DNA from 2 places in the Staphylococcus massiliensis genome. Region 2 is predicted to be linked to the other one. Evidence: predicted binding sites of a transcription regulator. Region 2 holds the regulator's gene; the other holds the start of a gene.
What was found. Region 2 encodes NrdR, which represses ribonucleotide reductase genes. Its sites were predicted from a motif close to AACACNATATATNGTGTT; they were not measured.

Region 1: nrdI (class Ib ribonucleoside-diphosphate reductase assembly flavoprotein NrdI) is a predicted target of NrdR. The motif match lies at 6,528-6,545, and genes of this name have one in related genera.

The regions. Positions count from the first base shown of each region.
Region 1 covers NZ_CP171119.1:66,369-82,121, reverse strand. The annotation lists gene ACF3N8_RS00335 (diacylglycerol kinase family protein) at 1-684, opposite strand, end outside; gene ACF3N8_RS00330 (peptide MFS transporter) at 1,371-2,876, opposite strand; gene ACF3N8_RS00325 (peptide MFS transporter) at 3,124-4,638, opposite strand; gene queF (preQ(1) synthase) at 4,806-5,300, opposite strand; gene ACF3N8_RS00315 (DMT family transporter) at 5,320-6,177, opposite strand; gene nrdI (class Ib ribonucleoside-diphosphate reductase assembly flavoprotein NrdI) at 6,721-7,083, shown strand; gene nrdE (class 1b ribonucleoside-diphosphate reductase subunit alpha) at 7,083-9,188, shown strand; gene nrdF (class 1b ribonucleoside-diphosphate reductase subunit beta) at 9,343-10,314, shown strand; gene ACF3N8_RS00295 (hypothetical protein) at 10,608-11,342, shown strand; gene ACF3N8_RS00290 (ABC transporter permease) at 11,521-12,489, shown strand; gene ACF3N8_RS00285 (iron chelate uptake ABC transporter family permease subunit) at 12,476-13,438, shown strand; gene ACF3N8_RS00280 (ABC transporter ATP-binding protein) at 13,435-14,208, shown strand; gene ACF3N8_RS00275 (siderophore ABC transporter substrate-binding protein) at 14,295-15,329, shown strand.
Region 2 covers NZ_CP171119.1:1,456,962-1,472,714, reverse strand. The annotation lists gene thrS (threonine--tRNA ligase) at 1-1,166, opposite strand, end outside; gene dnaI (primosomal protein DnaI) at 1,473-2,396, opposite strand; gene ACF3N8_RS07140 (replication initiation and membrane attachment family protein) at 2,396-3,784, opposite strand; gene nrdR (transcriptional regulator NrdR) at 3,787-4,254, opposite strand; gene ACF3N8_RS07130 (glyceraldehyde-3-phosphate dehydrogenase) at 5,578-6,579, opposite strand; gene coaE (dephospho-CoA kinase) at 6,831-7,448, opposite strand; gene mutM (bifunctional DNA-formamidopyrimidine glycosylase/DNA-(apurinic or apyrimidinic site) lyase) at 7,465-8,337, opposite strand; gene polA (DNA polymerase I) at 8,352-10,982, opposite strand; gene pnpS (two-component system histidine kinase PnpS) at 11,232-12,932, opposite strand; gene ACF3N8_RS07105 (response regulator transcription factor) at 12,925-13,638, opposite strand; gene icd (NADP-dependent isocitrate dehydrogenase) at 13,908-15,173, opposite strand; gene ACF3N8_RS07095 (citrate synthase) at 15,226-15,753, opposite strand, start outside.

The DNA of each region.
Region 1 (15,753 bases), 1.0 Mb from region 2:
AACATTTAACGTACCATCATCCGGCGTCATGTCGGTCATAGGAATTTTACCGCCACCGATAAAGCGGCCGTTAGCGATAAGAATCATAGATGTGTCGCCTTCTTCAGTATAGTCGTCTACTTTCATTTTATAATCAAAGTGTGTTGGATTCGCTAAAGTTTTAATCGTAGATCCAATATAACTTAATTTACCAAAGATATCCTTTGAACCATCTTGAACATTCTCAGCGTTTTGAACCATAAGCCCCATACCAGCGAAGTTGAGTGCATATTCACCGTTAACTTTCATAACATCATATGCTTTCTGAGTAGTTTGAGGTAATTGTTCACTTGCCTTTTTAAAGTTACCATCTAAATTAAGTGTTTTAGTAAAATCTTTAAATGTACCACCAGGTAATACGCCGATTGGTAAGTTTAATCCATTCTCACATACGCCATTTACAAGCTCATTGACTGTGCCATCTCCGCCTAAAATGAATAAAATATCAGCATCTTCGGCATACGTTTGTTCTTTTATCTTTTTACAATAGTCTTTAATTTGTCCTTTTTCTTCACTAAGTTGAACAGTTACGCGCTTACACATCTGACTTAAATATTGCGTTGCAGTACCAATACCTAGGTTGATATCATCTAAACCAGAATGTTCATGATAAAAAAGAATGCCATGTTCATAATTATGAGACATAAAATAACCTACTTTCTTAAAGGTAAATTTTGTATGTTCATTACATATTTTATACTTTATTTTGTCTCTTTGGCAAAGATAAATACGCTTGCTTATGTTTGTATCTATTTTATTTATAATACCTTTCTTTTTCTAAAAGACACTAATAATAGCATTTGAAAGATATATAATAAGAGCGTCGTTAAAAAGATGAAATAAATCGGTTCATATTTATTAAACGTCCATTCCCAAGCACTATTAACAGCGATACTCTCATAAGCGAATAAAGATGTACAAAGCATGATGAGGTGGCCTACGTTAATCCTGAAAATGGATAAATATCTTAATTGAAAACATGAAACCAGAAAATATAGTAATGTAACTATTATATATATGTACTTATAATGATATTCGTAAACGCAATACAACAAAATAAATGGTATTGGTAATATGTATAATAATAATAAAAATAGGGATATTGAAAATCTCATCATTTTTCCTCTTATGTAATGTGTATATTTAAAACTATAATGTTTTACAACTAAATTTACTTTTAAATTATAACATATCAAAGCTTTCGTTGAATCTGCATTATTGAAAATTTTATATCACTAATATTCTAAATTGTTTGTTAATTACTGGTATAATGCGTTTATTCATATTTAAAAAAGCGCACATGAATTTGTGCGCTTTGCATTGATTTATTATTAGTGAATACCTTTCATACTTCTCTTTATGATAGGTGTGATTAAGAAAATCACGATACCTATTAAAACAGCGAAACCACCGATAAAGCCAAAGTAATTGCGGTCTCCTAAAATAGGAATTAATTTCACGAGTTGTCCATTTAAAGCTTGTGCAGTTGCATTAGTAAGTAACCAAAGACTCATCATTTGCGCGTTAAATTTTAGAGGTGCTAATTTAACAGCAGAACTACTACCTGTTGGCGAAATCAATAACTCACCAATAACGCAAATCATGTATGAAAGAATAATCCAAAATACCGCGATTTTAGCGCTTCCTGTCATCATAATAACAACCATCATTAGTATAAATGAAGCACCTGCGAACATTAAACCGATTGCGAACTTCATTGGTAAGCTTGGTTCATACTTATCAAGCTTTTTCCATAAGAATGAAATAATAGGTGCGAATACTACGATAAAGAAAGGATTGATCGTTTGAAACCACGTCAATGGAAAATCAAACTCTAATCCGAATAAATTGAGCGATAAATCAGCGCTCTTTTTAGCAAACACGTTCAGTACGTTCGCACCTTGTTCTTGAATAGACCAGAAAATGACACCAACTACAAACAATGGTATGAATGCGTAAACACGTGATCGTTCAGTATCTGATACTTCTTTACTGCGAATCATGATCGTGAAGTATACGATTGGTAAAACTAAACCGAGCACTAATACGATATAACTAATTAAGTCGAACGTTAAGGTTTGTGTCATTAAACCTATGATAGCTGCAATAACGAGTGCTAATGTTGAGAAACCGAAAATCTTACCGTAGAGTTTCTTTTCTTTATGAGATAAAGGGTCTTCTGGTTTTAACCCAACTTGACCTAGCGTATTACGTGTGAATAGTAGGTAGATAACTAGAGCTAATCCCATACCAATTGCTGCAATTAAGAAACCGCCATGGAAGTTTTTAGTCTTCTCGAAATGCGTAAGTGCAATAGGTGCGATAAGGGCACCCATATTGACTGCCATATAAAATATAACGAAACCTGAGTCCATTCTTGAGTCGCCTTTAGGATATAAACGACCAACGATATTTGAAATGTTCGGTTTCATTAAACCTGATCCAATGATAATAAAGAACATCGAAATGCATAATGCGACAAGGCCGCCTATCGGTAAACTTAAGAATATGTGGCCGATTATAATTAATACGCCACCTAGGAAAGTTGCTGACCTTGTACCTAAAATTCTATCTGCAATCCATCCCCCAAGAATAGACGTCATGAAAATTAACGACCCGTAGATTGATAGAATCGACTGAGCGGTCGTTTGTTCGAGTCCTAGCCCACCATCTTCTATCGCATAATACATATAGAAGATGAGTAGTGCACGCATGCCGTAGTAACTGAATCTCTCCCAAAATTCAACTGAAAAAAGTATCCCTAAACCGCTTGGATGTCCAAAGAATCCGGTCTGAGGGATTTCGGTCGGTGCACCACGATTATTGTTATTTCTCATTTTAAAAGACACCTTTCTTTTTCCCTTAATATATAATTTCGTCGATATTTAAAATCATACGTCTTTATTTGCTAAATTACAACAAAATTTAGAAAATCAACAATATTAGAAATGTTAATTTCTGTTTTAATTTATTTGTTATTAATCAATAAAATCAATGTATTATGCATAAAAAAGAAGCAAAACAACCGTCATGATGACGATTATTTTGCTTTTATAAAAGTTACGTAATTTTTTATGTTTTCGATTATTTCACGCCAGCCATTAATTTTTTAATGAATGGACTAAATAATAAGAGCACGACACCTATGCTAATGGCAATAATGCCTGAATATAAGAAGTAGTCACCTTGGCTAATCGTTGTATAAACTTTAACCATTTGCGCGTTTAAGCCTTGAGCCATTGCGTTAGATAAGAACCAAATACTCATCATTTGTGCTGTAAATGCTTCAGGTGCTAATTTCGTAGTTGTCGATAACCCAATAGGTGAGATGCATAATTCTCCTAAAGTAACGAGTAATAAACTCAAGAAAATCCACATTGGATGAATTAAAGTTACTTCGCCACTTAAAGGAATAACCATTATGATGTATGAAATACCACCTAAAACTGTACCAATAGCGAACTTAACTACAGTAGAAGGGTTAAATTTACCTAACTTGACCCACATTAAAGAAAATAGTGGGGCACAGATAATGATTACTAATGGGTTAATTGATTGGAACCATGAAGCTGGAATATTAAAATCAATGGCGCCACCAGTTAATTTAGACATGCTAAGTTGTGTTTTAGTATCTGCAAATTGAGCAATGATTGTTGAACCTTGTTCTTGAATCATCCAGAATGCTACAGATGCTACGAATAAAGGTATATAAGCAAGTACGCGTTTTCGCTCGTGAGATTTCGTTTTATGGCTTGAAATAATACGTGCAATGTAAATGAAAGGAATAACAACGCCTAAAATAGACACAATATTCGCAAAACTTTCAAGAGAAAGTTTGTTCATGACTGCTAATAATACAGTTACAGCGATAATAGCAATTACTGCGACACTTATAATTTTAATGAATTTAGATCTTTCATCTTTTGATAATGGGTCAGGGACTTCAACACCTGCTAAGCCTAAGTGCTTTTTATTAGTGAAGAAGTAAATCACAAGACCTATAAACATACCAATTGCTGCTACAGCAAAGCCGGCATGGAATCCTACGTTTACTTGTAACCAACCAATTAATAAAGGTGATAAGAACGCACCCATGTTAATAGACATGTAAAAGATTGTGAATGCTGAATCTAATCTTGGATCGTTCTTTTCATAAAGTAAACCAACTGTTGATGAAATATTTGGTTTGAGTAATCCGGTACCAATAATTAAGAACAATAATGCTAGTAATAATAATGTGAAATTATTCGGTAATGACAGTAGAATATGACCAATCATGATCAATATACCACCATAGAATAACGCGTGGCGTGTGCCTGTTATTCTATCGGCTATCCAACCACCAATAATACCACTCATGTAAACAAGGGCACCGTAGATAGACACGATTTGTAGTGCTAGACCTTGCTCAATGCCAAATCCACCTTTAGCAACCGAATAGTATATGTAATATGCCAGGATGGCTTTCATGCCATAGTAACTAAATCGTTCCCAAAACTCTGTGAAAAAGAGTGTTCCTAATCCTTTAGGATGCCCAAAGAATCCTGAACGCGGTGTGCTTTCGATAATTTCTTCTTTAGTGTAATGTGTGTTTCCCATAACTTCACCTCTCGATATCTCTGAATTTTATTTTATACGTTACAATTTGATTTAACAAGAAGTTTTTTGAAAATTTTTAATATTTAACTCGACATAAAGAAAAGGAGTTAAGATATTGTGAACTTAACTCCTTAACAATTTGTTGCTTATAAATAATTTATACAAATCTAACGATTATCGATCTTTTCAGGATATAAATCGTGATTCATTAAGCGATGTTCGGCCATCTTTTCGTATTTCGTTCCAGGCTTACCATAGTTCGTATAAGGGTCAATTGAAATACCGCCACGTGGCGTGAATTTGCCCCATACTTCTATATAGTGAGGATCCATTAAATCGATTAAGTCATTCATAATAATATTCATACAATCTTCATGGAAATCCCCATGATTTCTGAAGCTAAATAAATAAAGTTTCAGTGACTTAGATTCTACCATCTTAATATTAGGGATGTATGAAATATAAATGGTAGCAAAGTCTGGTTGTCCTGTGATAGGACATAGTGATGTAAATTCAGGACAATTAAATTTTACAAAGTAATCACGGTTTGGATGTTTATTATCAAATGACTCTAATAATTTTGGATCATAATCGAAATGATACGTATTGTTTTTGTTACCGAGCAATGTTAGATCGTCTAATTCGTGCTTTTCTCTACTCATGTAAACACTCCTTTAATAGTTATGAAATGCGACTTCTTCTCGCTTTTTGGAACATGTAATAACTTGCTCCTAGAATAATGACATAACCTGCAATTGCGAATGGGTCAGGTGTTTCATTAAATAAGAAGAAACCGAATACTGCTGTGAATATGATAGATGCGTATGTGAATATTGAAATGTCTTTTGCTGGCGCATAACTATAAGCAACGGTAATCCCGATCTGACCAACGGCAGCTGAAAGACCTGCACCTATTAATAATAAAATTTGTTTCGTAGTCATTGGTTCATACGTAAATATAACGAATGGAATTAATGCTATGACTGAAAAGAAAGAGAAGTAAAATACGATTGTATAAGGTTTCTCTTTAGCACTTAGTGCACGTACACAAGTATAAGCACTTGCTGCGAAAATTCCTGAAAGTAAGCCACCAATAGCTGGAATCACTGATGATGAAAATTCTGGCTTAACGATGAGTAACATCCCTAATATTGCAATAATCATAGCGATCCATTGGTATTTTCTTACCTTTTCATGGAGGAAAATTAAACTTAATAAAATCGTCCAAAATGGGTTAAGTTTCATAAGAATATCTGCGTCACTAAGTACCATATGATCAATGGCGTAAATGTTTAATAAAACGCCTAGTAATCCTAATGTTGAGCGAGAAAACAATAGTGGTTGACTTGAAAGTTTACCAAAAAATGGTTGTTTGTATTTAAGAATAAAAAACAAGGGTATAAACATAGCCACTAGGTTTCTTGCTAAAGATTTCTGAAAGACAGGTAAATCACCAGATAATCTAAAAAATACAGCCATAAAACTAAATCCGATAGCTGAAATTAAGATTGCGATAATACCTTTTAATTTTGAATTCAAACCAAAATCGCCTCAATTCTAAATTTTAACGTATCTATATTAGCATATTTGTATTTAATTTCCTATACAGTTGAAATTAATTTAAGAATAGGCTATTCTATAAATAGAACATATGTTCGATAAGCGAACAGTGATGTTTTATCGTGTTGAAGTATCGTGAAAATTTTACGTATAAAAGTGTGTTCTAAAGAAGTTTTAAATTCTGTCATAAATTCTTAGTGAGTGGATGTAGATGCAATTTCATCGCTTAATATGACAAAAGGTGACATTTTTCACTAGGTGTTTGTCTTTAAATCTAATTATGAGTTATGTATAATGAACACATAATATAGTATGAGTGATTGAAATCAAACACAATATATTGTGGTTTGGAATAAAACAAATATAGATTGGAATCACATCATTATAGTTGATTTACACCCGTTTTATTATGTTTTCAAACAAAAACTCAAACAATTTACTTCTTATTTAACAATTTTCATATACTATATGTAGTCGTGTTCGAACATACATAATTAGAATGTTAAGAAAGCAGGTGGCGATATGAAAGTTGTGTATTTTTCATTCACAGGCAATGTTAGAAGATTTATTAAGCGTACTGAAATCGAAGATACGTTCGAGATAACATCTGATAACATGCATACAAAATTAGATGAAGCTTTTATATTAGTCACGGGTACAATCGGCTTTGGGGAGGTTCCAGAACCGGTACAACAATTTTTAGACATCAATCATGCCAATCTATCAGCTGTAGCAGCGAGTGGCAATAGAAATTGGGGACAGAATTTTGCGAAAGCAGGCCGTGTTGTTGCGGATAAATATCATGTACCCTTACTTATGAAATTTGAGTTACAAGGCAATAAGCAGGACGTTATAGAATTTAAGGATAAGGTGGGCAATTTTTGATGAAGACGATGGAACAAAAAACATATAACCATATTGAACTAAATAATGAAGTTACTAAGCGTAAAGAGAATGGCTTCTTCAACCTTGAGAAGGACCAAGAAGCTTTAGAGAATTACCTGGAAGAAATTAAAGATCATACAATCTATTTTGACGATGCGATTGAGCGCTTACATTACTTAGTAGATCAGGATTTTTATTTCGATGTGTTTGAAAAGTACAGTGAAGCGGACTTAAGAGAAATTACAGATTTTGCTCAGAATTTACCTTTTACTTTTGCGAGTTACATGTCAGCAAGTAAATTCTTTAAAGATTATGCTTTAAAAACGAATGATAAAACTCAATACTTAGAGGATTATAAAGAACACGTTGTCATCGTTTCTTTATATTTAGCTGATGGTCATAAAGCGACAGCTAAGCAATTTATCCAAGCGATGATTGAACAACGTTATCAACCTGCAACACCTACATTCTTAAATGCAGGTCGTGCACGTCGTGGCGAACTTGTTTCATGTTTCTTACTTGAAGTAGACGATAGCTTAAATTCTATTAACTTTATCGACTCTACAGCTAAACAATTAAGTAAAATTGGCGGCGGTGTTGCAATCAACTTATCTAAATTACGTGCTAGAGGTGAGGCGATTAAAGGCATTAAAGGTGTAGCTAAAGGTGTGCTACCAGTAGCTAAATCCTTAGAAGGTGGCTTTAGTTATGCCGATCAACTTGGTCAACGTCCAGGTGCTGGTGCGGTTTATCTCAATATCTTCCATTATGATGTTGAAGAGTTCTTAGATACAAAAAAGGTAAACGCAGATGAAGATTTACGTCTATCTACAATTTCAACAGGATTAATTGTACCTTCTAAATTCTTTGATCTTGCGAAAGAAGGTAAGGACTTCTATATGTTCGCACCACACACTGTTGAACGTGAATATGGTGTAACACTAGATGATATTAATATTGATGATTACTACGATAAACTTGTTGAGAATCCTAATATCATGAAAAAAGCAAAAGATGCTCGTGAGATGTTAAACATTATTGCTCAAACGCAATTACAATCTGGTTATCCTTACCTTATGTTCAAGGATAATGCGAATAAAGTACATGCTAACTCTAATATTGGTCAAATCAAAATGAGTAATTTATGTACAGAAATCTTCCAATTACAAGAAACTTCAATTATAAATGATTACGGTATTGAAGATGAAATTAAACGAGATATTTCTTGTAACCTTGGTTCTATGAACATCGTGAATGTTATGGAATCAGGCAAGTTTAGAGATTCAGTTCATACTGGTATGGATGCATTAACTTTTGTAAGTGATGAAGCAAATATTCAAAACGCACCTGGCGTTAAAAAGGCTAACAGTGAACTTCACTCAGTAGGTTTAGGTGTTATGAACCTTCATGGTTATTTAGCGAAAAACCATATTAATTATGAATCTGAAGAAGCGAAAGACTTCGCGAATACGTTCTTCATGATGATGAACTATTATTCAATCGAACGTTCTATGCAAATTGCAAAAGACCGTCAAGAAAAATATGTAGGCTTTGAAGATTCAGATTACGCAAGCGGTGAGTATTTCAATCGTTATACTGAAAATGATTTTTCACCAAAATATGATAAAGTTAAAGCTTTATTCGAAGGTTTAGATATTCCAACTACAGAAGATTGGAAAGCACTAGCAGAAAAAGTTAAAGAACATGGCTTATACCATGCTTATCGTTTAGCAATTGCGCCGACACAAAGTATTTCATATGTTCAAAATGCTACAAGCTCAGTGATGCCAATTGTAGACCAGATTGAACGTCGTACTTACGGCAATGCTGAAACATTTTATCCAATGCCATTCTTATCACCTCAAACGATGTGGTATTACAAGTCAGCATTCAATACTGACCAAATGAAATTAATTGATTTAATCGCAACAATTCAAACGCACGTTGACCAAGGTATCTCAACGATTCTTTACGTGAATTCTGAGATTTCTACACGTGAATTATCACGTTTATATGTATATGCACACTACAAAGGGTTAAAATCTCTTTACTATACACGTAACAAATTATTAAGCGTAGATGAATGTACAAGTTGTGCCATTTAAATAGATAGAAATAGTAACATCCATTTTGAAAATGGGTGTTCTATTTTAGCGATAAATGATCGTAATATATTAAACAAACGTTATATCAGTCTTTTAATTAAGAATGAATTGAAGTGCCTAACGAAATAGAAATTTAAATGAATGGAGAATTAAAATGATTGCTGTCAATTGGAATACACAAGAAGATATGACGAATATGTTCTGGAGACAAAATATCTCACAAATGTGGGTTGAAACAGAATTCAAAGTATCAAAAGACATTGCGAGCTGGAAAACTTTAACAGATGATGAACAGAATGCTTTTAAAAAAGCTTTAGCAGGATTAACAGGTTTAGATACGCATCAAGCAGATGATGGCATGCCTTTAATTATGATGCATACGAAAGATTTACGTAAAAAAGCAGTGTATTCATTTATGGCTATGATGGAACAAATTCATGCGAAAAGTTATTCTCATATCTTCACGACTTTACTTCCATCTAGTGAGACTAATGAATTACTTGATAAATGGGTTTTAGAAGAGCCTCATTTAAAATATAAATCAGATAAAATCGTTTCAAACTACCATAAATTATGGTGTAAAGATGCCTCCATCTATGATCAATATATGGCACGTGTCTCAAGTGTATTTTTAGAAACATTTTTATTCTATTCTGGTTTCTACTATCCACTATACTTAGCTGGACAAGGTAGAATGACGACTTCAGGTGAAATCATCAGAAAGATTCTTTTAGATGAATCTATTCACGGTGTATTCACTGGTTTAGATGCTCAAAGTCTACGTAATGAATTATCAGAGAGCGAAAAACAAAAAGCTGATCAACAAATGTATAAATTATTAGATGAACTATATAAAAACGAAGTGAGTTATACAAAAGGACTTTATGACGCTATTGGTTTAACTGAAGATGTTTTAAATTATGTACGTTATAACGGTAATAAAGCTTTATCAAACCTAGGTTTTGAACCTTACTTTGAAGAACGTGAATTCAACCCAATTATTGAAAATGCGCTAGATACGTCTACTAAAAACCATGACTTCTTCTCAGTAAAAGGTGATGGCTATACGCTAGCGTTAAATGTTGAAGCGTTACAAGATGAAGACTTTAACTTTGATGATAAATAAAACTTACATTGTTGCTTGTAAGAGTTAGTATAATTAGGAGTTATTCTAATTGTGCTAACTCTTTTTTTTATTAAATTTGGCTTAACTTAGCGGTAGTGCTTTTAAAAAAAGAGATATAAAAATTTAAGCGATGAAATCGTAATTAATGAAATGTATTACGTATTAAATTTAAATCATATTAAAGTATTTAACACTTTAAATAATAATAAAAAGAATTTTACATTCATTTAATAGTAATATTTGTAATATTATAGTAACATTCGTAATGTAAAAGAAATCAAAGGAGTGTAATTATGAAAAAATCAAATTTATTTGTTTCGTCACTTTTAGCATCAACAGTTTTATTTACAGGGGTATCAGGGACTATGGAAGCAGCGGAAGATCATCAAGCTACAAATGAAGACCAAGCACATACACAAACACAAGCATCTCAAGGTCAACGTCCATATGGCGGTGTTGTTCCTAAAGGTATGACTGAAGCTCAGTACCAAGAATTAGAAAACAATGTACCTCATTATGGTCATGAAACAGCTGAATCATTCTCTCATGCAGTAGATAGAGAAACGCAACGTATCGCAGATGAATATAAAGTTACAATTTACGCACCTAATAAAACATACAAACCCCAAATTAGACCTTGGTATGCATACAAAGGTCATACAAGCTATGATTCTAGCTTTATCGTTGAGTCGACATTCGTTAATGCAGTTAAGCACAACAATGTGACGCTAAACGGTTACAAAATCAATATGGTTACGCCTAAAGAATCAGAACCTATGGCTATTAAAAATGTTGCAGATACACAAATTACAAACTTCGATGACGCAGGTATGCCACACATCGCAAACTTCGATGTTAAGAAAGGTCAAATTAGTAAACAAGATATCATTAAAGCTTATGGTCAACCAGCTCAAGTAAAAGAAGGTGAAAACAACCAATTCAGTATGACTTACAACATTGATGACGCGATTATTAGTTTCAACTTCGATGCGAATGGTTACGTTCAAAAAGGTCACTTAGGTATTTAATCACAAAACTCAATAAGATATGAGCATTGCAGGTTAGACGAATGTCTAGCCTGCTTTTTTATTAACAAAATCTTAACAAAAGTTAAATAAAGTATTGATTTATGTGAGGAAAGTGATAAAATTTAATTGAAATTGATTATCATTTGCAAAATACATCACATTGAAAGAGGATTCTATTATGAAATTACTAATGAATGGTTGGCTTTTGTGCATCGTGTTAATCATTTGTTCGGTGACATCACTCTTTGTTGGCGTTCATCAGCTGGATGTCACACACATCCCATCATGGTCGCATGAAGAGTGGAATATTTTATATGCAAGTCGCATTCCCAGAACGATGAGTATCATCATTTGTGGAAGTAGCTTAGCTTTAGCAGGTTTAATCATGCAACAAATGCTTCAAAATAAATTTGTTAGTCCGACTACTGCAGGCACAATGGAGTGGGCGAAGTTTGGTATTTTAATTTCATTAATATTAATTCCTACTTCAAGCAGGCTATTGAAGCTTATTTTAGCGATATGTTTCAGTTTGTTAGGTACTTTTCTATTTGTAAGGTTAGTTGAATTGATTAAGTTTAAAGATGTGATCTTTGTGCCGCTCTTAGGCATCATGATGGGCGCTGTTGTGTCGAGTTTTACAAATTTCTTTGCATTGCGTACCAATGCGGTTCAAAGTTTAGGTAACTGGATGCATGGTAACTTTGCAATTATAACGAGTGGCAGATATGAAGTACTCTATCTAAGTATTCCAATTTTAGTTTTAACTTACATATTTGCGAACCAATTTACGATTGCTGGTATGGGTAAAGATTTTAGCCAAAATCTCGGTCTTAATTATCAATTTATTATTAATCTAGGGCTTTTCTTTACGTCGATTATCACGGCACTCGTTGTGGTAACGGTTGGAACTTTACCTTTCTTAGGATTGATTGTTCCGAATATTGTTTCTATTTTCAAAGGGGACCATTTAAAAGCAGCGCTGCCACATACAGCAATGTTAGGTGCTATATTTGTGCTGATTTCTGATGTGATCGGTCGTCTTGTCGTGTATCCATACGAAGTGAATATTGGTCTCACGATAGGTGTATTTGGAACGGTGATATTTATTATGTTATTGATTCGAGGTCGACGTCATGAAACTACTTGAGAAAAAGAAAAAACTGATACTGCTTGTTGCGGTCACACTTATAATCAGCATTGCTTACTTATTTATAGGACTCGATTTCGAAATATTTGAATACCAATTTTCAAGTCGAGTACGGAAGCTTGTCTTAATGTTATTTGTAGGTGCTGCAATCGCCACTTCGGTAACGATTTTTCAAGCCATAACCGTTAACCGATTATTAACACCGTCTATTATGGGACTTGATGCAGTTTACATATTTATTAAGGTTCTTCTGATTTTTGTATTCGGTGTGCAATCATTTTGGAATACGAATATTTACGCGAATTTTATCATTACTGTATTTGTCATGATGTTATTTGCGCTCATATTATTTCAAGTTATCTTCAAGACATTTCAATTCTCAGTTTATATGATCTTATTGATGGGCGTTGTTATGGGAACTTTCTTTAAAAGTATAACGGGCTTTATTGAATTATTGATTAATCCCGAGGACTTTTTGCAAATACAAAGTGCAATGTTCGCAAGTTTCGATGCTTCCAATTCAAAGCTGGTATTACTTTCGGCAATCATTTTGATTATGATCATACTATCTATCGTACGCTTATTACCGACTTTAGACGTCTTACTGCTTGGTAAAGCCCATGCGATAAACTTAGGTATACGTTATGAAGTATTCACACGACTCTTGATGATACTTGTCGCAATCCTTGTATCCATATCTACCGCACTCGTTGGTCCAATCACATTTCTTGGACTCATGACGATTAATATTGCGCATGAATTTATGAAAACGTATGAACATAAATATCTTTTACCTGTCACGATTTGTTTGAGTTGGATTGTTTTGATACTCGCGCAATTTGGCGTTGAACAGTTGTTTGAAGCGACAAATGAAGTGAGTATTCTCATCAATTTAGTAGGCGGCAGTTATTTTATCTACATTCTAGTTAAAAGGAGACACTTAGCATGATTGAAGTAAGAGGCGTTGACGTCCATATAAGAGACACTAAGATTTTAGAAGATGTAAATGTTGATATTGAAAAAGGAAAGCTTACTTCAATTATTGGTCCTAATGGTGCCGGTAAGAGTACATTCTTATCACTCATTAGTCGACTTATTGAACTCGAAAGTGGTTCAGTTCATATTGATGGCGATGCGCTTTTCAAAGTGCCGACAAACGAACTTGCCAAAAGGCTTTCAATTTTAAAGCAAGCGAATCATACAGAACTGAACATTACGGTTGAGCAGCTTGTTCAATTTGGGCGTTTCCCTTATTCAAAAGGCTATTTGAAGGACGATGATCATCAAGAGGTTGACCGTGCTCTAAATCTGTTACATCTTGATGAAATTCGTCATCGAAATATCAAAACATTATCAGGCGGGCAAAAGCAACGGGCGTACATCGCAATGACGATAGCTCAGAATACGGATTATATCTTGCTTGATGAACCGTTGAACAATTTGGATATGAAACATTCTGTTCAGATTATGCAGACGTTGAAAAATCTAGCTGAATATTTAAATAAGACAATTATTATTGTGATTCATGATATTAACTTTGCGTCATGTTATTCAGATAATATTATTGCTTTTAAAAAAGGGCGAATTGTACATGAAGGAACGAAAGACGATGTTATTGATTCCAAGATATTGTCAGAGATTTATGAAATGGATGTCTCGATACAAACGATTTCGAATCAAAAGTTCTGCATGTATTTCGAGGATAAACAATCAAGTTAGCATTATTGAAAGGAGTGATGGCGCGTTAAGAGATACGCATATAATTGTGGGGACAAGTATTTAAGAAATCAGTAGGAGTGAATTTAATGAAAAGATTAAGTTTTCTAGTCGTTATATGTTTAGCATTTTTATTAGTTGCATGTGGTAATCAATCTAGTAAGAAAGAAGAAAAAAGTAGTGAAAAAGCTTCAAGTGAGAAAACTATTAAAGTAGAGAATAACTTTAAATTACGTGATGAAAATAAAGACAGCAAAGAACAAAAGAAAGTTTCTGAAACAGTCGATGTGCCTGTTAATCCTGAGAAAGTTATCGTATTTGATTATGGTGCGTTAGATACGTTAAAAGAACTTGGTGTAAAAGATGAGATTAAAGCTTTACCTAAGGGTGAAAATAAAGAGTTATTACCAGACTTTTTAAAAGAATTTAAAGATGATAAATATGAAAATACTGGGGACTTAAAAACGATTGACTTTGATAAAGTTGCTAAAATCCAACCAGATATCATCTTCTTATCAAGTAGAACAGCTTATCAAAAGAACTTAGATGAATTTAAGAAAGCTGCGCCAAAAGCCAAAGTGGTATACATGGGTGCAGATGATAAAAATTACTTAAAATCTGTTAAAACGAATACGGATAATTTAGGAAAAATCTTTGGTAAAGAAGATAAAGCTAAGGAATTAAATCAAAAGTTAGAAGATAAAATTGCTGGTGTGAAAGCGAAAACGAAGGATTTAAAAGCTAAAGGTATGTACTTACTCGTTAACGAAGGCGAATTATCAACATACGGTCCTGGTGATCGCTTCGGTAGTCTCGTTTACGATACTTTAGGATTCACGCCTGCTGATACAGATATTAAACAAAGCCCACATGGTCAAGTTATCTCTAACGAGTATATCAACAAAATGAACCCGGACATTATATTCGCTATGGACCGCGGTCAAGCTGTAAGTGGTAAAGCGTCATCTAAAAAAGTACTAGGCAATGACGTTCTGAAAAATGTAAGTGCGATTAAGTCAGGTAAAATTATCGAACTTGATCCTAAGTTGTGGTACTTCTCAGCTGGTTCTACAACGACATCAATTATGCAGATTGAAGAATTAGAAAAAGCGTTTAAAAAATAATAGTTTGATTTATTGAGAGAGCCGAGCGTGATTTCTTAAAGGGAGTCATGCTTGGTTTTTTATTGCAGTTTGAAGCGGAGTTGGATGGTGGGTCGGTGCGGTTTATCACGTTTGAAGAATCTTGATAAACAGAAGCCCTTGGATTATCACGTTTGAAGATTCTTGATAAACAAAAGCCCTTGGATTATCACGTTTGAAGAATCTTGATAAACAAAAGCCCTTGGATTATCACGTTTAAGAAATCTTGATAAACAAAAGCCCTTGGATTATCACGTTTGAAGAATCTTGATAAACAGAAGCCGTTAGATTATCACGTTTGAAGAATCTTGATAAACAAAAGCCCTTGGATTATCACGTTTGAAGAATCTTGATAAACAGAGCCCCTTTGTTTATCACGTTTAAGAAATCTTGATAAACAGAGCCC
Region 2 (15,753 bases):
AAGATATGTGCATCATTTAAAGTCATACCTCGAACACGTTGTAAACCTGAAACAGCACCACTTGCTTCATAACGATGCATTGTACCAAGTTCCGCAATACGGATTGGTAATTCACGATAAGAATGCGGCTTGTTCGCATAAATCATCATGTGGTGTGGACAGTTCATCGGACGCATTACCATTTCTTCAGATTCATCTAATTTCATTGTCGGGAACATATCATCTTGATAGTGATCCCAGTGACCTGACGTTTTGTATAAATCAACGTTCGCCATAACTGGTGTATACACGTGGTCATAACCAAGCGCAACCTCTTTATCAACAATATAGCGTTCGATTTCACGACGAATTGTTGCACCATTTGGTAACCATAATGGTAACCCAGCACCAACTAATTGATTATTTGTGAAAAGCTCTAAGTCTTTACCAATACGACGGTGGTCACGTTCTTTACGCTCTTCTAAAACTTTTAAATGCTCTTTTAATGCTTTCTTATCGAAGAAGGCTGTACCATAAATACGTTGAAGCATTTTATTGTTACTATCGCCTCTCCAATAAGCACCAGCTGTTGATAATAATTTAAATTCCTTAATTTTAGAAGTTGAAGGTACGTGTACACCGCGACAAAGGTCAGTAAATTCACCTTGAGAATAAAGTGTCACGTTCTCATCTTCAGGAATCGCATCAATTAATTCAAGCTTGTATGGATCATCGCTAAAGAAATCTTTAGCTTCGTCACGTGATACAACTTTACGTTCAATTTTATGATTTTCGTCGACAATTTTCTTCATTGTCTTTTCAATCTTGTCAAAATCTTCACTTGAAATACGAGTGTCCATATCAAAGTCATAGTAGAAGCCCTCTTCGATAACAGGACCAACACCAAACTTAACATCGCCATATAAACGTTTTAACGCTTGCGCCATTAAGTGTGCTGTTGAGTGACGTAATACTTCTAACGCCTCTTCACTACCAGGCGTAATTATTTCAAGTTCTCCATCTTCTTCAAGTGGACGTGTTAAATCAACCATTTGCCCATTATATTTACCGGCAACTGCTTTTTTACGTAATCCAGGACTAATAGATTGCGCGATATCTTCAGTAGTTGTACCGTGTTCAAATTCCTTCACATTACCATCTGGAAATTTTACTTTAATTTGATCCATGATATTGCCTCCTTTTATTTTAAAAAACGCAAAAAAGACCCCATCCCATAAAGGGACGAGGTCTAAATCGCGTTACCACCCTAATTGACTCATAAATGCATGCGCACTTAAAAGTAACTCTACTTAAGATAACGGTCTTGAGCCGGGTGTTCATTACAAACACCAACAAAGAGGGAGTAACAAATAAATATGTATCTCATGCTCTCAACATATGCATAATTCTCTGTACATACAGTGATTCATCTATCGTATCCTCGAGATTTTTCCTTTGAATTTAAGTCTATTATACAACACTTATCTCAAATTTCAATTGTTTCTATAATTTTCACCATCTAAATAAAATGGCGTTGCTAATGTTTTAATACGCTCCAAGATACGTGCAGCCTTCGTAGCTTCCGCGCCTCCACGGGTAATTGAAAGGTGATGTTCAAGCTCGTCTAAATCAAAGTTAGATGTAAAGAACGTCGGTAATTCATTCACCATTCTATAATGTAATACTGGTCCAATAATTTCATCACGAACCCATGGTGTCACTTCTTCAGCACCAATGTCATCTAACATCAACACGTTAGCCTCTCGAACAAATTTTAATTTATCTTCAAACGACCCATCCTTAATACCAGATTTCAACGCACGGATAAATTCAGGCAAGTAGACAACCGTTGACGGCACTTTTTTAGTACGTAATTGATTAGCCATGGCACCAATGATGAACGATTTCCCTGTGCCAAAAGGCCCATAGATATAAAAACCTTTTACAGAACGACCTTCCGTTATTGCATTACACACTTTCTCAGCTTCCTGCGCAATTTCAATACGTTGATGGTCATCTAAATGAATGTCTTTCAAGTTCGCATTTAACGTATCATGATGCATGTGGTATGACGTAATCAAATTCTTAAATGCTTTCTCTTCATCGTGCTTAATTTTACATGGGCACGGCGTATATTTGATCTTAATACGACCATTCTCGATGTACAGGCTCGGTACGTGACCTTTAACGAAATTCGGACAATCTTCGAACTTATGATTGTCTGTGTAATGTTTTTGCTGGTCTTTATACTCCTGCAGAATATTCAAATCTTGATCAATCATATGTGTCGTCAATTCTGATTGATGCGCATCTAAGAACGCCTTAACATCAGGATCATTTAGCACATCGCGTTTGATTTTGTCAATGCGCGCTTGTAACTTATCTTGGTTTCCCATAATACTTCCGAAAGATTTCATTATACGTCATCCTCCCCCCAATTTTCTTGTAACCTTTTGTAAAAGGCCTGTCGTTTCTTCTCAAGTTCCGCTTCTTCTTCAGCTGACAATGTTTTCTTACCTTTAGCAGGTTTAGATGCATTCGATTTCTTATTTTGAAGCCATTTAGGCGTTTTCTCTTTAGAAACAATTTGTTTCTGAGATGATTTCGCTTTAGAAGCTTTTCGCTTTTGTTGGCTTTCTTGAATGTTCTTAGAGTGTTCATAGGCTTGTTCAGCATTTTGTAAGCCCTTTTTCTTCCAGCTTGACGCAATTTCTTCTACATAAGAACGATTAATCGTGTAATCATTTTTAAGCATGACATATTGTAGCAAGATATTAATAACGCCGAATGGTAATTTCTCACGTTCAATCAAATCTTCTATGAGTTTCTTTTGACGTATGGTTGGTTCAGATTCTGACCACGATGCTAACATATCAATTGGACTCGTCTCATCCAACAATTCAAACCAAGCTGCCATTCCATCTTCAGATGAAGTCGCCTGTTCACGCGTTTTAGAATCCTCGCGCTCATACGATTGCTGTTTTAATTCAGGCAATTCTTTTTCATGCTCCATCAGATAATACGAACGCGCATATTTACGCAGCGACTCAGTCGAAATGCGTTGATTACTCGTTAAAGATTTTAGAATGATAGATTTCATCGACGACTCATTCAATCCGTATAGCGTCGCGAGTTGTATGATGAGCGCCTTAATATCCTTCGACACAATTTCCTTACTCACATAGTGATGTTGCAATAAATCATATAACGTCTCAAAGTTAAATTTAAGCTCTGATAAGTCGACACCTTGATACTTCTGCTCCCCTTGAACGTTCGTCGCGTCCAAGCTAAGCGCGTCCTTAGGTATTTCAAAGACATCCGTGAACTTCTTCGTTATCTCTTGAAAAGCACTTAAGTCTTCGTTTGGCTTCGTAAAATACGCCTTCAATTGTTGGTAACGCTTCTTCTCTACAGCTTGATATAAATACACAGATAACATTGGATCTTGGAAGAATTGATGTGGTGTAGGTAAAGGCAATAGTTGATAAATAAAATGTGACGCATCTTGATTATGTTGCACAAAGGATTTAATAAGCCCAATGCCCTCTAACGCATCCATCGCGGCTCTAAATTTCATCAAATTAACTTTTAATTCATTCATAATCGTATAATGCGTTAACGGTACCGCTTCCATCATTTCGCCAAATTGACTTAAATAAATATAGATACCTACTGCTTTAGGCCCGATTAACGGCGTAAAGAGTCTATTTAGTACATTTTGCTGCATATGTGAAAAGTGAAAGTCTTGTACTACACTAAAACCATCTTGAGGTCTTAGGCTAAAATCATAAGACGACATCGACATACTTACTCACTCCGTTTATTATCTTTTAAAATACCTTGCATGGATTGTAATAATTGATCGACATCTTTAAATTCTCGATAAACTGACGCAAAGCGCACGTAGGATACTTGGTCAACGTGCATCAATAAATCCATCACGTACTCACCAATCTCACGTGAAGATATTTCTGAATGACCATCTTCTCGCAATTGCCATTCTACTTTATTCGTAATTTCCTCTAATTTTTGAAATTGTACGGGTCTTTTCTCACATGAACGGACCAGCCCATTCAAAATCTTATCGCGGTTGAATTGCTCTCTCGTACCGTCTTTCTTCACTACAATTAATGGACTCACTTCAATATGTTCAAATGTAGTAAAACGTGTACCACAAGTTTCACACTCGCGACGTCTTCTTATTGCATTCATTTCATCCGCGTGACGAGAATCTACCACGCGAGATTGAGTAGCATTACATTTGGGGCATTTCATCCATTCTCACCTTTCATCCATTTAATTTCTCTTTATTATACTATAAATCACGCTTTCACAAAAGAAAGGACGTGTCCCCTCCTTGAAAAGCCCTTTAGATGATACTTCTGAAAAGTTAAGAAGGAAGCGGGTTAACGTTCGTCTAAACAGACGAACGTTTCTTGTTTGAGACTTTTAAGGAAAATATGATTTTAAATAGTCTTGTATTGGGTCAGTTATGCGAAAGAAATTTCAAACAATCGCATAAGGAGGCCGTTACGCGAAAGATTTTCAAAACAATCGCATAACGAGGCCGTTACGCGAAAGAAATTTTAAACAATCGCATAAGGAGGCCGTTACGCGAAAGAAAAATAAAACAATCGCATAACGAGGCTGTTACGCGATAGAAATTTCAAACAATCGCATAAGGAGGCCGTTACGCGATAGAAATTTTAAACAATCGCATAAGGAGACCGTTACGCGATAGAAATTTTAAACAATCGCATAACGGCAACGCTATCATATAGAAATCATAATCAATAATTAAACCAACGATTCAAATAATGAAAAAATTTTCGATGGCGAAAATTCTCCTTGTTACAAAGACTTAATCAAACAATGTAATATGGGCGCCTTGTTACAAAGATCAACTCAAACAATGTAACATGGACGCCTTGTTACAAAGATCAACTCAAACAATGTAACATGGACGCCTTGTTACAAAGATCAACTCAAACAATGTAACATGGGCGCCTTGTTACAAAGATCAACTCAAACAATGTAACATGGACGCCTTGTTACAAAGACTCAATCAAACAATGTAATATGGGCGCCTTGTTACAAAAACTCAATTAAACAATGTAACATGGGCGCCTTGTTACATAGACTCAATCAAACAATTTAACATGGACGCCTTGATACAAAGACCGACTTAAACAATGTAACATGGGCGCCTTGTTACATAGACTTACTCAAACAATGTAACATGGGCGCCTTGTTACAAAAACTTAATCAAACAATGTAATAAGGGCGCCTTGTTACAAAGACACGATCAAACAATGTAATATGGACGCCTTGTTACAAAGATCAACTCAAACAATGTAACATGGGCGCCTTGTCAAACAGACCTTCACAAACTGCGGAGCAACATATGAGTTACACTAAAGAATTTCAAACAATCGTATAACGCCCCCGTACCACTAACTAACTAAACCCAATTCACCCACACTACAGCCCCGCCGTTAGCCCCCATTTTCAAAAAAGGCATAAAAAAAACAACCTTAGGCACTAATGCACCTAAGGTTGATTGCAATATCCATATTAAGATTTTATCTTAGTTTCAGATTATTTTAAAGAATTTGCAATTAACTCAGCAACTTCTACAACGCGGTTTGAATAACCCCATTCGTTGTCGTACCAAGCTAATACTTTAACTTTATTGTCGCCCATAACGATTGTAGATTGAGCATCAACAATACTTGAATGTGGGTTTGTATTGAAATCAACTGATACTAAAGGTTCTTCAGTGATGTCAACTACACCTTTATATTCACTGTTTTCGAATGCTTTATTAACTTCTTCAACAGTTACATCTTTCTTAAGGTCAACCACTAAGTCAACGAGAGATACGTTTTTAGTTGGTACACGTAAAGCCATACCGTGTAATTTACCTTCAACTTCCGGTAATACTAATGCTAATGCTTTAGCAGCACCTGTTGAAGTTGGAATGATACTTTCATTACAAGCTCTCGCACGACGTAAGTCTTTATGAGGATTGTCTAAGTTCTTTTGATCGTTTGTAATCGCGTGAACTGTAGTCATAAGACCATTTTCGATACCGAATTCGTCATTTAAGATTTTAGCTACTGGCGCTAAGCAGTTTGTTGTACATGAAGCGTTACTGAATACGTCATATTTTTCAACGTCTAAGTCTTTGTCGTTAACACCTTTAACGATCGTTTGAACGTCGCCGCCTTTAGATGGCGCAGTTAATAATACTTTTTTCGCACCAGCTTTAACGTGTGCACTTGCTTTATCACCATGGTTGAAAGCACCTGTTGCTTCAATTACAATATCAACATTTAATGATTCCCATGGTAAGTTTTCAGGATTACGATCAGAAGTTAATTTAATCTCTTGACCATCGATTTCAATGTTGTCACCTTTTACTTTAACATCTTTTTCGTATAATCCGTGAGTAGTATCGTATTTAACTAAGTGTGCGATTGTTTCTGGTGGATAGCTCGCGTTGATTGCTACCACATTTAAGTCATCGCTATTCATAGCAATACGTAATACCATTCTTCCGATTCTTCCTAATCCATTAATTGCAATATTTGTTGCCATTTTCAAAAAGCACCCCTCGAAATTGTGTTATACTTTATAATCAAAAGTATAGCACAATTATGAGAAATTGAAACCGTTTTCCTAATAATTTATGAATTAAATTGAAAGTATTGATATATTAATGCTTTAAATGATTAAAACCGTTAATTATCTTGTAATTTTATACTGTTAATCACCGTCACCCTCCCTTGAAAAGCCCTTTATAATCCTATAAAAAAACTGAGATGACATTCATCCCAGTTTTAAATAAATTATTCAGTTTCATTTTGTTCTTCTAAATAGCCTTTTACCTTCAACACAGCTTCTAAGTTTTGTTTCAGTTCAAGTAATGAACCTAAGTTTTCAATCACAACGTCCGCCATACGGCTCTTCTTATCAATTGAAATTTGACTATACACACGTGCTTTCGCATCTTCCATCGAAAGATCGTTACGCTGCATTAAACGGTCAACTTGAATACTTTCAGAAGCGTATACAAGCCACGTTTCATCGACTGTGTCTTCTAAGCCATTTTCAAAGAGTAACGGAATATCCATCACAACATCGTGACCTTGCTCAAGTAAAGCATCCTTTTCATCATCCATAATTTCACGAACAATTGGATGAATAATTTGATTAAGTTGCAGGCGTTTCGCGTCATCCGTAAACACAATGTTACCTACATATTGACGGTCCATTTCTCCTTGATCATTAATAGCTTCATCACCAAACACTTCACGGACTTGCTCAAGGCCTTTACTACCCTTCTCAACGGCTTTACGTGAAGCAATGTCAGCATCTACAATTTTAAACCCATGTATTTCAAGTAACTCAGCGACTGTAGATTTACCTGTCGCAATACCTCCTGTTAACCCTATAACCTTTGGCATAGTTTCCCTCTTTCCTCTAATTTTGGCAGTTTGGACAATAGTGCGTATTACGCTTGCCAATAATTTCTCTACGAATTGATGTTCTACAAACCGGACACGTGTGCTTTTTATAAACTTGAAGGCGATCTTGCATCGTACCTTCATTACCGTCTGCATGACGATAGTTCGTCACACTCGTGCCACCGTATTTTATACCTAATTTAAGCACATCAACAATTTCTTGAAAGACGCACATTTTATCATCATCAGATAATTGCTTAACTTTAGTAGCAGGATGCAGCTTCGCATTAAATAACGCTTCACATGCATAGATATTGCCACAACCCGATATAACACGATGATCGAGAATCACCTGCTTAATCGGTTTAGATTGAACAGATTTTTGATTTAACTTATGCATAAAGTGTGCATATGCCGAATCATCAAACGGTTCCGGCGCGATTTCCTTAAGCGACGGATATCCGTCATACGTCCCAATGTTACGTAACTCCCCGAATCGTCTAATATCAGAGAACACAAGCAACATATCATTATCAAGTTTAAATGCCACATGCCAATGTTTACGGTAGTTCTCAACCGGAATGTCCTCAATGTTGTTAACAATAAAGAATCCACCTGCCATACCTAAGTGGCCTACAATTATACGCTTATTCGAATCTTTTCTCAAATGAAATAGAATATATTTGCTACGTCTTTCAATTTTTTCAATTGTATAAGATATCGCATATTTTGAAAAGTCCTCTAAAGTATTTCCCTTGATGATCGTCTGACGACCCTCTTTCTTTCCTTGAAATACTTGTACAGAGTAATAAATATCTATAATTGTTTGACCTTCCGCAAAAGGTGTAATGCCTTTTTTGACATGTTCAACTTCTGGTAATTCTGGCATAGTCGTCCTTCTTTCTATTTAGCATCGTACCATGTAGGTCCATAATTCGCATCGACTTGTAATGGTACATCTAAGTCGATCGCATTTTCCATGATGTCTTTTACAAAGCGGCTAAACGCTTCAATCTCATCTTTAGGCACCTCAAAGATCAGCTCATCGTGCACTTGTAAAAGCAATTTCGCATTAAAGTCTGTGTCTTTGACCGCTTCTTTAAAATGAACCATCGCAAGTTTAATAATATCAGCTGCACTACCTTGGATAGGTGTGTTCATCGCAGTACGCTCAGCGAAACTACGACGATTGAAATTACGGCTCGTGATATCTGGAATATAGCGACGTCTGTTATACAATGTCTCAACGAATCCATCTTGTTTCGCATCTTGTATGATGTCATCCATATATTGTTTTACCCCTGGAAAATGACCAAGATATTCATCAATAAATGCTTTTGCTTGTTTACGCGGAATACCAAGACTTTGGCTTAAACCATAATCACTTATACCGTAAACAATCCCAAAGTTAACTGCTTTAGCTTGTCGACGCATATTTGATGTTACGTCATCTGCTTTCACATCAAATACCTTCATCGCAGTCGTCGTATGAATGTCCTCGCTTTCAATAAAGGCTTTAGATAAAGTTTCATCACCAGTGATATGCGCAAGTACGCGTAACTCGATTTGAGAATAATCGGCCGCAAAGATCACATAATCCTTATCGGTTGATTTGAACGCTTTACGGATTTTACGCCCTTCTTCTAAACGAATTGGGATATTTTGTAAGTTAGGATCAATAGACGATAAACGACCTGTTTGCGCTAACGTTTGATTGAAGCGTGTGTGAATGCGATTATCTTCAGCAATCACTTTCTGTAAGCCTTCAACATATGTCGATTGTAGTTTCGCAAGCTGACGATATTCTAGAATATCATCAATGATCTTATGTTTACCTTGTAATTGTTCCAGTACGTCTACTGCTGTTGAATAACCTGTTTTAGTCTTCTTAATAACTGGTAGTTCAAGCTTTTCAAATAAGATAACTCCAAGTTGCTTAGGTGAATTAATATTAAAGTCTTCACCAGCAGCTTCATGAATACGCTCAATGAGAACGTCTAGTTTTTCTTGAAGTTCTTTCTCCATTGTTTTAAGTTCATTTACATCCGTGTAGATACCTATTTCTTCCATCTCACTTAAAATTTTCGCAAGCGGTAATTCAAGCTCTTTTAACAGTTCTAATTGCTTATAAGCTTCAAGTTTCTTCGTTAATTCAGGTTCGAGGTCGTGCGTGGCTTTTAAAATAGTGGCCACATAATCATCAAGCACGTTGCTTTCAGGAACCTGGCGTTTCTTACCTTTACCATAAATCGCTTCTTGAGATTTCACATAACCGATATTGAACTGAGATACCACGGATTGAACGTCCTCAATCGTGTGCGACGGGTCTAGAATGTAACTCGCAAGCATGAGGTCGAACGTGATGTACGCGATTTCAAGATTTAAACGGTGGCTCGCCACATACGTTTTCTTCGCATCAAATACAACTTTCTTCGTTTTATGAGAAGCTAAGAAAGTTTTTAAATCTTCATGATTCTGAACCTGATCAGCGTCTACCACAACGAAATGTTCGCCGTCTGAAATACCAAACTTGAGGATGTCATCCTTTAAATAATTGAAGCCGTCGAGTTCGAAGTGAATCGTCGCTTGATCAAGGTGCTTAAAGTCAATTTGACTTAAATCGTTTGAGACGTCGATTTCAACTTCAGTCACTTCTTCGGACACGTCTTCATCTGACATTTGGTTGAGTAATTGTTTAAATTCAAGCTCTTTAAACAATTTAATCTTGTCGTCTTCTTTAATTGAATCAGGTAACTTCGTTTCATCAAGTTTAACTTCAATCGGGCTATCAACGTTAATCGTCGCGAGTGATTTACTCATTAAGGCATCATCTTTATGATCGATTAACTTTTCCTTCATCTTTTTACCAGAAACGTTATCGATGTTGTCATAAACACCTTCAACCGTTTCATATTGGTTAAGTAATTTAATCGCTGTCTTCTCACCAACACCTGGCACACCTGGAATATTATCTGAAGTGTCACCCATTAAACCTTTCATATCAATAATTTGATGCGGCGTTAAACCGTTATATTTTTCACTAATGAAGTCTGGTGTGTAGTGGTCAACATCTGTTACACCCTTTTTCGTATAGTAAATCGTAGTATGTTCAGAAGCGAGTTGCGTTAAATCGCGGTCACCTGTAATGATGATTGTTTTAAAGCCTTCCTGATCAGCTTGTTTACTCAACGTACCGATAATGTCATCCGCTTCATAATTCTCAAGCTCATAGCGTTTGATTTGATACGTATCGATTAACTTACGAATGTACGGGAATTGCTCGCTTAATTCAGGTGGTGTCTTCTGACGACCGCCTTTATAATCCTTGAATTCCTTGTGACGGAATGTCGTTTTTCCTGCATCAAAAGCTACGAGAAAATGAGTAGGTTGTTCATCTCTTAATATTTTTTCTAAAAGCATCGTAAATCCATACGTTGCGTTCGTATGAATACCTGACTTATTTGTTAGTAGTGGTAAGGCGTAGAACGCTCTAAAACTTAAGCTATTACCATCGATTAATACTAATTTCTTCAAAACTTTTGACCTCCAGACAATGTTTCTTTCATTTTATCATATCTATTTTTATTACCGTATAGAAATCACTTATTTGGCGTTAAATGCTTGAAGTTATTAAGGTTGGACGATTGATTCAATGCCGTGGCGGTTGCTAAACGTAACCACCCCTTTGTTTTAGAAGCCTTTTCAAAAAGAAAAAGGACTGAGACACGTTTGTATCTCAGCCCTAGTTAATTTGTGCTATTTAAATTTCTATTTCAACGTAAATCATTCATAAAACGTAACTCTAAAGAGTGACCCTTTGTCTACTTCGCTTTCTACTTCAATGGTACCGTTAAAGGCTTCGACGATATGCTTCGTGATGGATAAACCAAGTCCAGTACCACCAGAATCACGGCTTCGTGCTTTATCTACACGGTAGAAGCGCTCAAAGATTCTCGGTTTTTCTTCTTCGCCGATACCGATACCTTCATCTTCGACTTCAATGATTTGTTGGTCTTGTAAATCTTTAATGCGAAGCGTTACCTTGCGATCTTCTGGTGAATAATTGACCGCATTCGTCATTAAGTTTACGATAACTTGTGAAATTTTGTTTTCATCAGCATTCGTGTATACATCAGGCTCGATTTCAGTAATTAACGTAATGTCTTTACGATTTGCGAGCGGTTCGATAACTTTCTTCGCTGATGCGGCCACCTGACTTAAATTAATTCGTGTCTTTTTAATAGAAGAATTTTGTTCGATTTTAGATAAATCGAGTAAGTCATCGACTAATGATTGAATACGGTTCGATTCTTTTAACATAATCGATAAGAACATATCTAAAGATGCTTCATCATGCTTCGCCCCATCTTGCAACGTTTCCGCAAACCCTTTAATTGACGTGATAGGTGTACGTAACTCATGTGACACGTTAGCTACGAACTCACGACGCATCTTTTCAAGTTTTTGAAGCTTCGTAATATCGTGGAACACCACAACCATACCTTGTAACTTCTTACGATTCTTAGATAAGATGGGCACACAAGCCATATCATAGAAACGTTGATGAATTTTATTTACATACAGCTCGATTTGTTCATAAATCGGTTGCTCCGTTTTAAAAGCCTCGAAGATCACGCGCTTGATATTATTATCAAGTAAACCCGTATAACGTTGGTGTTGAATATTTTCATTTTGATAGAAAATTTCGTAGTATGTCTGGTTCGCGATTACGATTTCACCTTTGTTATCAATCATGAGAATCGCACTTGGTACGTTTTGTAAAGTTGTTTCGAGACGGTTTGTCTGTATCTTTTGATCGCTATTTAAACGTGCAAGTTTTCGCGCAAGTACATTCGTCGTCACAAATAAATCTCTTGTTTCAACAACACTACTTTCAGGCACGCGTACTCTATAATTTCCTTTTGCTAGAAGTTTCGTCGCATACGTCACTTCATTAATAGGACGGATGTAACTGCGGTTAATATACTGAGCAGCGAGTAATAAAGCTACCATCACGATTAAGAAAATAATAAATAAGTATTTCCAAAAGTCGATTTGTAGTTCTTTAATCATGGTTGCTTGATAACTACCGATGACCTTAATCCCATGTGACTCATACCCGTAGAGTATTTCACCTTCTACGCTATCGAGATAATAATGATCTTCAGAACGTGTTAGATCATTAAGGATTGCTTCTTTCTTATCTTTCATTATTTTAGAATCAAGACTATGGTAATCGTATTGTTGCTTACCATCTTCAATTAAGATATCCGCATTGTAATGATCAGCTACTGTTCGTATATCTTTAAAGTCATGTTCTTGATACTTTTCTAACACATTTTTCGCGACTTTTTTATAATTGTCAGTTTGATGTTCTGTCACAATCGAAAAAATCGTATTGTGAACAATGAATCCTAATAAAAGAAAACTTACAACTATAATCGTTGTAAGTATCAACAGTAATTTATGATAAAACTTAATCATTAACTTTAGGACGCTCCAGTTTATATCCTAAGCCTCTTACCGTTTTAATAATTTTAGGTTGCTTTGGATTTTCTTCAAGTTTATCGCGTAAATGACTGATATGTACATCTACAATTCTTGAATCTCCAGCGAATTCATAGTTCCAAACTGAATTTAACATGTGTTCACGCGTAATCACACGACCACGACGTTCAACTAAGTATAATAATAATTCGAACTCTTTAGGTGTAAGTTCGAGTAATTCATCATTGCGATAAACTTCGAAAAAGTCAGGTCTAATTTTAATATTACCAATTAAAATATCTTCGTCTTCGTCAGTTGATTTAACGCTTTCAACTTGACTCGCACGTCTTAAAATGGCTTTTACACGAGCGACAACTTCCCTAGGAGAAAATGGCTTAGTCATATAATCGTCTGCACCAAGTTCTAAGCCAAGTACACGATCAAATTCATCGTCCTTTGCAGTAAGCATCAGTATAGGCACTTGATTTTTCTCAGAGCGAATCGTTTTACAAACTTCTATACCGTCCTTTTTGGGTAACATGACATCAAGCACAATTAAGTCAGGTTTAGTATCATTTGCTTTTTCGAGCGCTTCTTCACCATCATTCGCAATTTCAACATGATAGCCTGCTTGTTCTAAATTGTATTTTAATAATGTTACGATTGACTGTTCATCATCAACTACAAGTACCTTCTGGGACATGAACAATACCTCCTATGTATGTTTGCCTTAATTATAACGTAAAACATATAAAAAATAACATGGAATTAAGTAACTTTACAAAACCTTAATATTTAATTCATATTATATACAAAATACTCTGTTACTTAAACGATTTCGATGTGAATATATGATTTAAGAAATTGTAATTTCATTTATAAAGTTTACATTGCCTCAAAAAAGGACACTCAAACTTCTAGCTTTAAGTTCAAGTGTCCTTGTCGCATTTACGCATTTCGTAAAGCGTTATATTATAGGTTTTTGATTAATTCATCAGCGAATTCAGATGTTTTAACTTCAGTTGCACCTTCCATTAAACGAGCGAAGTCGTAAGTTACAACTTTAGAAGCGATTGTTTTTTCAATTGAAGCAGTGATTAAGTCAGAAGCTTCTTGCCAACCTAAGTGTTCTAACATTAATGTACCACTTAATAATACTGATGATGGGTTAACTTTGTCCATGCCAGTATATTTAGGTGCAGTACCATGTGTTGCTTCAAAGATAGCGTGACCAGTTTCATAGTTAATATTAGCACCTGGTGCGATACCAATACCGCCAACTTGTGCAGCTAATGCATCTGAAATGTAGTCACCATTTAAGTTCATTGTAGCAGCTACATCGTACTCAGCTGGGCGAGTTAAGATTTGTTGTAAGAAGATATCAGCGATAGAGTCTTTGATAATGATTTTACCTTCTTCTACAGCTTTATCTTGAGCTTCGTTCGCTTTGTCTTTACCTTCTTCTTCTACGATCTTATCGTATTGTTGCCAAGTAAATACTTTATCACCAAATTCACGTTCTGCTAAATCGTAACCCCATTGTTTAAAAGCACCTTCAGTGAATTTCATGATGTTACCTTTATGAACTAAAGTAACTGATTTGCGGTTATTTTCAAGCGCATATTCAATTGCTGCTCTGATTAAACGTTCTGAACCTTCTTTAGATACTGGTTTAACGCCGATACCTGAAGTTTCAGGGAAACGGATATTAGTAGCACCCATTTCATCTTGTAAGAAGTCAATCACTTTTTTAGCTTCAGGAGTACCTTCTTTATATTCGATACCAGCATAGATATCTTCAGTGTTCTCACGGAAGATAACCATATCTGTATCTTCTGGGCATTTTACAGGTGATGGAACACCTTTAAACCAGCGTACTGGACGTAAGCAAGTAAATAAATCTAATTCTTGTCTTAATGCTACGTTTAATGAACGAATACCGCCACCGATTGGTGTAGTTAATGGTCCTTTAATCGCGATTAAATATTCTTTAATAGCGTCTAAAGTTTCTTGTGGTAACCATTCACCAGTTTCGTCATAAGCTTTTTGACCTGCTAAGATTTCTTTCCACTCAATACGTTTTTCACCGTTGTAAGCTTTCTCAACAGCAGCATCAATAACTCTGCTCGCAGCATTCCAAATATCTGGTCCGATACCGTCACCAATGATATAAGGGATGATTGGTTCGTTTGGTACTTGTAATTCGTTATTTGATTTTACTACTTTTTGTGCAGTCATACTTTGCTACCTCCAATAATTTTTAAAAGTTCATTTATCTAAAGTATAAAGATTATCTTTCTTCGATTGCAACATATTTACGGTCTTTTTGACCGATGTATGTCGCACGTGGACGCATAATTCTGTTGTCACGATATTGTTCTAAGATGTGTGCAATCCAACCTGCTGAACGACTTACAGCAAAGATTGGTGTGAATAAATCGTGTTCGATACCCATGCTGTGGTATACTGTCGCACTATAGAAGTCAACGTTAGGTAATAAACCTTTTTCTTTTTCCATGATGTCCGCAATCTTAATAGAGATTTCAAACAGTTCTTTTTGACCTGTTTCATCAGTGATTTTACGACTCATGTCTTTTAGGTACTTCGCACGAGGGTCGCCGTTTTTATATACACGGTGACCGAAGCCCATAATTTTATCTTTATTATTAAATTTCTCTTCAAGGTAAGCTTCTACTTTAGATTCTTCACCAATTTCAGTTAACATGCGCATAACGCGTTCGTTCGCACCACCGTGTAAAGGTCCTTTTAAAGAACCAACAGCAGCTGTGATACCAGAATAAATATCTGATAATGATGA